3 regions of the Colwellia sp. MB02u-10 genome follow, and region 3 is predicted to be linked to each of the others. Evidence: predicted binding sites of a transcription regulator. Region 3 holds the regulator's gene; each other region holds the start of a gene.
The links. The regulator MetJ, encoded in region 3, represses methionine synthesis genes. The targets are predictions, from matches to a motif close to TAGACGTCTAGACGTCTA.
Positions count from the first base shown of each region.

Region 1: a site for MetJ is predicted at 1,219-1,236, ahead of metK (methionine adenosyltransferase). Genes of this name have one in related genera too.
Region 2: a site for MetJ is predicted at 1,319-1,336, ahead of msrA (peptide-methionine (S)-S-oxide reductase MsrA). Genes of this name have one in related genera too.

Region 1 is NZ_JACGVK010000077.1:31,872-34,154, forward strand. It holds gene murI (glutamate racemase) at 278-1,132, shown strand; gene metK (methionine adenosyltransferase) at 1,331-2,283, shown strand, end outside.
Region 2 is NZ_JACGVK010000105.1:102,624-104,906, reverse strand. It holds gene H4J59_RS06150 (tetratricopeptide repeat protein) at 1-387, shown strand, start outside; gene msrA (peptide-methionine (S)-S-oxide reductase MsrA) at 721-1,257, opposite strand; gene H4J59_RS06140 (DUF3083 family protein) at 1,702-2,283, opposite strand, start outside.
Region 3 is NZ_JACGVK010000119.1:61,545-63,827, reverse strand. It holds gene H4J59_RS10630 (VOC family protein) at 1-409, shown strand, start outside; gene metJ (met regulon transcriptional regulator MetJ) at 831-1,163, opposite strand; gene metB (cystathionine gamma-synthase) at 1,397-2,283, shown strand, end outside.

The DNA of each region.
Region 1 (2,283 bases), on a different contig from region 3:
CCTGTAAAAAACAACAAAATAATTCACAGGGAGAAAAGCAGGAGAACTACAGGAGGAAAGCACGGAAAAACCACGCTTCAAACTTTTTTAACTTACTGATAGCTGACAGCTAAAAACTCGTCTTTAAACGTCCCTAAATCCGCTGCCTTCAGGACTCATCTCAATGAGTGGCAGCTTGGCAATCAATACCTATCTCAAAATATGTATAGATCTCATTTGCTTGTTGATAATATACTTAGCCTAACTAACTACACCAAACTTAAGCTGTGCTTAATTAATGCCCATGCAAAACCAAGCTGATATAAAAGCAGCTACTTCAATCCTAAAAAGTAAACGCCAAACAGCTAATGCCGATCCTATTGGTATAGTTGACTCCGGCGTTGGTGGTTTGTCTATCACGCAGTGCATTGAACAACAATTACCCCATGAAAATTTGCTCTATGTCGCCGATACCCTGTATGCACCCTACGGTGAAAAATCTACTGAATTTATTCAACAACGGGTTAATGAAATTGCCCAGTGGTTTATTGCCCGTAACGCTAAAGCTATCGTTGTTGCCTGCAATACCGCCACAGTTAATGCTATAGATCAGCTACGGAAAAACATTTCAATTCCTGTTATTGGTGTTGAACCTGCCATAAAGCCGGCCTCAAGTGTTAGTAAAAACAAAAAAGTAGCTATATTAGTCACTAAAGCTACAGCAGAAAATAAGCGCTTTTTAGCCTTAGTTGCGCAATATAGTCATAACAGTGATGTTACTATTCAGCCCTGTCCCGGCTTGGTAGAACTCATTGAACAAGACAAAAAAAACTCGCCTGAGTGCAAAGTAATGCTGTTGAGCTATTTACAACCTTTACTCGAAAAAGGGGTAGATACTATCGTCTTAGGTTGCACACATTACCCGTTAGTCAAAAACTTGATTAACGAAATATGTGGCGACAGCGTAGTTGTTATGGAAACAGCACAACCGGTAACTGAGCAATTAAAACGGCAATTAGCCTTACATCAGCTCATTAATCCCAGTAAAAATTTAGGCACAACTACCTTTTATAGTTCGAAGTATTGCTTAAGACAACAAGCGCTTTTTAGTCATATTTGGCAACGCCCATTATGCTTAAATAGCTATCCTTAATGACCTAACTGCAGTTTTATACCTAGTTAAAATGCAATATACTCAAAAAATTAGTATCCAAGTTTACTCAAAACCCCCACATCCTAAAGACGTTTAGCCATCTAGGCGTAAATAAATCTAGAAAAAGATTAACTAAACAGTTAGAATATCGTTATTAAAGACGATTATTTTTTTTCAGTTAATTTTTACCGAGGTTTTATGTCTACACACCTTTTTACTTCTGAGTCAGTGTCAGAAGGACATCCAGATAAAATTGCCGATCAAATTTCTGATGCGGTTTTAGATGCTATTATTGCCAAAGATAAAAATGCACGCGTTGCTTGTGAAACTATGGTAAAAACCGGTGTTGCTATTATTTCAGGTGAGGTTTCAACCTCTGCTTGGGTAGATTTAGAACAAATTACCCGTGATGTTATTTCTGAAATTGGCTATACATCTTCAGATGTTGGTTTTGATGGCGCAACATGCGGAATTATGAACTTAATAGGCCAACAATCACCCGAAATTGCCCAAGGTGTTGACCGAGAAAATCCAGAAGACCAAGGTGCTGGTGATCAAGGTTTAATGTTTGGTTATGCGACCAATGAAACCGAAACCCTGATGCCTGCGCCATTATATTATTCACACCGTTTAGTTGAGCGTCAGGCTGAAGCACGTAAATCAGGAATTTTACCTTGGTTACGTCCTGATGCAAAAAGCCAAGTAACCTTTATTTATAAAGATAACAAGCCTGTAGCTATTGATACCGTTGTGTTGTCAACTCAGCATAACCCAGATATTAAACAAGAAGACTTGCACAGTGCCGTAATGGAAAACATTATTAAACATGTTTTACCTGCCGAGTTATTAACCAAAGACACTAAATATCATATCAACCCAACAGGTCGCTTTGTTATTGGTGGTCCTGTCGGCGATTGTGGTTTAACTGGTCGTAAAATTATTGTTGATACTTATGGCGGTATGGCTCGTCATGGCGGTGGTGCTTTTTCGGGTAAAGATCCATCAAAAGTCGATCGCAGTGCGGCTTATGCTGGTCGCTATGTTGCCAAAAACATTGTCGCAGCAGGTTTAGCTGAGCGTTGTGAAATTCAAATATCTTACGCTATTGGTGTTGCTGAGCCGACCTCAATCTCAATTGATACTTTTGGTAC
Region 2 (2,283 bases), on a different contig from region 3:
TCAGATGTTTATATTCAAACCGGTAAGATTACTGAAGCAGAGACACTACTCAAAAGTATTAAAATGATCGATCAAGACAGTGCTTATCAATCATTAATGGCAAAATTAGAATTAGCTACGCAAGCCGCAGACTCTCCTGAAATTCAAGCACTTGAGCAACAGTTAGCCAATGATGCTGATAATGTCCAATTACAACAAAAATTGGCGGCGCAATATAGCCAAGTTAATCGCCATGACGATGCACTGACGATACTGTTTTTGTTAGTGCAAAAAGATGGCGCCGACATCGCTAGTAAAGACTTACTGCTTGATGTGCTTAAATCGTTACCTGAGGGTGATGCATTGGCGAGTAAATATAGACGTAAGCTTTATACCTTGATGTATTAAGTCGTTAGCTTAATCTAGCGCGGATTTAAAACTAAGTTAGCCGAACTTATACTGGCTTTTACTCAACGCATAGCAAGTAAATTGTTATGCGTTTTTTATGAGCAAATTTTTATTATTGTTCAGACAAGGCGAGTTAAATTACTTGATGTTATATTGCTACAGCGATTAATACCAATCTCACTAATTATCTGATCATTTTTATGGGTTAAAATAACCAACTACTGCGTTATTTATTTAATAATTAGCACAACTAGTTATTAAATAAATGCCTTATATTTGGCCATTTTTCCTGCGTATAAAGTTGACCACCTAATTAATGAAATTGGTATAAGTTTAATTTTTTAATAAGTATGAAAACTCGCTTAAAAACGTTTGAATTTTCTTTGCTACCACCAGCTGACAATACTTATTTTCTGGGTTGTTGGTGACATAATCTTGATGATAGTCTTCCGCACTGTAAAAATTAGTGGCGGCTTTAACGACAGTGACTATCGTTTGCTCAGCGTATTGCTGTGCATGCAATTGAGCAATTTTTGTTTTCGCCACCACTTGCTGTGCAGGGGTGTGACATAAAATTGTTGAGCGATATTGACTACCAATATCATCACCTTGACGGTTCAGTGTTGTCGCGTCGTGAATAGCAAAAAAAACCGTTAAGAGCTGCTCAACAGCTAACTGCGATGGGTTAAACGTTATTTGTACTACCTCTGCGTGATTAGTGATGCCGCTACAAACTTGCTCATAGCTTGGGTTGATAATATCGCCATCTGCATAACCGCTGGTTACCGATAGCACACCTTTAATTCGGCTAAAAATATTCTCAACACACCAAAAACAGCCGGCGCCTAAGGTAATTGTTTCTATGCTCAATGCTCATTTCCTTGTTAAATTTCGCTTAGTGTGACTGAAAGTGGATTTTCAGTACGACATAAGGACGTTTAGACGTCTATACTATTTATTTTTCAAAAGATAACACTTAGACGTTTAGATGTCTATACCTTTTATTGTTTAAGTTATTGTCGGTATTAGCCGAGTCAGTAGTAGTGTTGATATGGTTTTTAGGCAGGTAGACAGCTATGGGGGGTTTAGTATGAGATCATTCAACATAAGTTAACTATATATGTCGTTAACTATCGTCATAAGCTGATGTTATGCGGTTAGTCTGGTTAATCGGCATGAAATATGAGTATGAATATTGTGTATGGTCTGTGGTGATTTTATTAAGCTTTGATGATGGAATGTTTACAGTAATCTGGTTACCAGTAAATAAGTGACCTAGAGCTAGAGGGTAGTTAGCTCTAGGTGTTATAACTATCAGTTATTATGCGATAAGTTATAGGCGATGTGTTGATGAAAGCGTAAGGTTAATTGCTCTTTTTCGGTTGGAATTTCGAGCTCTTTGGCAAATAGATGCATGGCTTGTTCTATTTGATTGACAAATTTCGCATAGTTTTGTTCTTCGCCATTATGGCAATTAGCAACAAAGATCAGTTGCACGTTATCAACCAATTCATGCGCTTGCCATCTACTGACAATACCACAGGGGCTTTGTTTTGGGTTGTAGCCTAACATTTGCAATTCTCCAACTTTCGAGACTAAATCATGCAAACTATGCCTAACAATGGGGACTAAACCATTGGCAATAAGTGCACCATTATTTAAATTAAAATGTTTTGCTACCAATGAAAAAGTGTCGGTTAAATAAGTATAAAGTGGGTTATAGGGATCGGTTGCTGCGGGATCTATATCAACCAACTCAGAAATCCTATGATCAAGGGTTAAGTCGACTATGGCGTAAGTGATTGATGACATACTTTCTGCTAATGTAACGTTTTGGCTCGCATACCTTTGTTTTATTGGTCTAAATTTATGAGCTTGGCTAGTTTTGTAACCTTT
Region 3 (2,283 bases):
TAAAACGATCAAACAAAGCATATCAAATATTGCCCTCGTGGTTGAAGATTACGATGATGCAATTGCATTCTATAGCAAAAAATTAAACTTTCAGCTTATTGAAGATACTGACTTAGGCGGCGGAAAACGTTGGGTACAAATCTCCCCACCGAATTCAAATGGCACCAACATACTGCTTGCTAAAGCCAGTAACGACGAGCAAAGCCAGTCAGTTGGCAATCAAGCGGGCGGGCGAGTATTTTTATTTCTACAAACCAATGACTTTTGGCGCGACTATCAACAGATGAAAAGCCAAGGTGTCGAGTTTAACGAAGAGCCGCGCGTGGAAGAATATGGCACCGTTGTCGTGTTTAAAGATTTATATGGTACAAAATGGGATTTATTGCAGTTAAATGATGTGACTGGCTAAATTTATAGCTATCAGCCGTCAGTCATGAGTTAATGCAGCTGCTTCGTTAAATTCGATGATATTAAAGTTTCAGTTATTAAGCTTTTTAATTTGTGGACACTATGAAAAATTAAGGCTAAGTAAATCAAAATTATGTAAAGTTGGATGAGGCCATATGGGTGACGGGCATAATTTTATTTTATTTGAACGATGCTGACTTTAAAAGTCACTTTAATACAAACTAAAGCAATATCGTTCCAGTTTGAAGAATATTCAAATAGCTCTGAAGAACAGAGATAAATTTTTTTGATATGTAGCGGCACACTACAGGGGGTTGTTCCGCTTTATATTTCAAAGCATCTCTTGCTAATCACTCGTATTTTTCAGCAATAAAAAAGGCGCTAATCAGCGCCTTGTTTATTTACTTGTTGTACTACTCGTTTTAATCTTCTAATTCCGCTTCGTGTTCACTAAAGTCAGTTATACCTTTTGCTTCCAAAGCCCGACGAACACTCGCGGGTAATTTTTGTGTGTTGTCTTTCGCCAAGTCACTATCATCAGGTAATGGTTGGCCAGTAAAGGCGTGTAAAAACGCTTCACATAACAGCTCACTGTTGGTGGCATGACGCAAGTTATTCACTTGGCGACGTGTACGTTCATCAGTGAGCACTTTTAACACACGTAAAGGGATAGACACGGTGATCTTTTTGACTTGTTCACTTTTCTTCCCGTGTTCGGCGTATGGGTTAATATACTCGCCATTCCACTCTGCCATGAATATTCCTCTATGCTAATTAATTGAGATAAACTTATCCTTGTTAAACCTGTCTGGTAGGCCAGTTTGTGATAAATTTATTCTTACTACTTGATTTTACTGGTTGTGGGGCGTGAGTCAATAACGAATGTGTAGAAGTTTAGAAGTCTAAAGTACTTGACCCAAGAACTTAAACCATTTAGATTGATAGACGTCCAAACATCTATACAGAAAATATTTTTACCGGAGTACACATGAGCGAGAAAAAAATTGCCACTACCGCTGTTCGAGCGGGTATTAATAGCGACCAACACCATGGCGCTGTTATACCAGCTCTTCACCTTTCAAGCACCTATGCACTGAAAGGTTTTAACGACAAGCGTCAGTTTGACTATTCACGCACCGGTAATCCAACTCGCGCTACATTTGCCCAAGCTATTACAGATTTAGAGCAGGGTGCCGTTGGCATTGTGACAAATACCGGCATGTCAGCGGTACATCTTATTTGCCAATTACTTGATACACAAGACACGGTTGTTATTCCGCATGATTGCTATGGCGGAAGTTTTCGATTATTTACCCATCTTGCCAAGCGGGGTCAGTTTACGCTCGTGGTGGTTGATCAAAACGATCAACAAGCCTTGGCCCAAGCTTTAGCAACAAAACCTAAATTAGTCTTAGTTGAATCACCGAGTAATCCATTGTTACGCTTAGTTGATATTGCTGCCATTACCAAACAAGCGCATCAAGTTGGCGCATTAGTGGCGGTTGATAACACCTTTATGTCGCCGGTATTGCAGCAACCCTTGTTATTGGGTGCTGATATTGTTTTTCACTCCACCACCAAATATATTAATGGTCATAGTGACGTGGTGGGCGGTGTGCTAGTCACCAAAGAACAAGCCTTAGGTGATAAACTAGCTTGGTGGGCAAACTGCATTGGTATCACGGGTTCAGCTTTTGATAGTTTTTTAGCTTTACGTGGCTTAAAAACTTTGCCAATACGGATGAAGCAGCATCAAATTAATGCCAATGCTGTGGCAAAATTTTTGCAACAGCATTCGGCTATTCAACAGGTTTATTTTCCGGGTTTAGCTAGCCATCCGCAACATGAATTAGCTAAAAAACAGCAGTATGATTT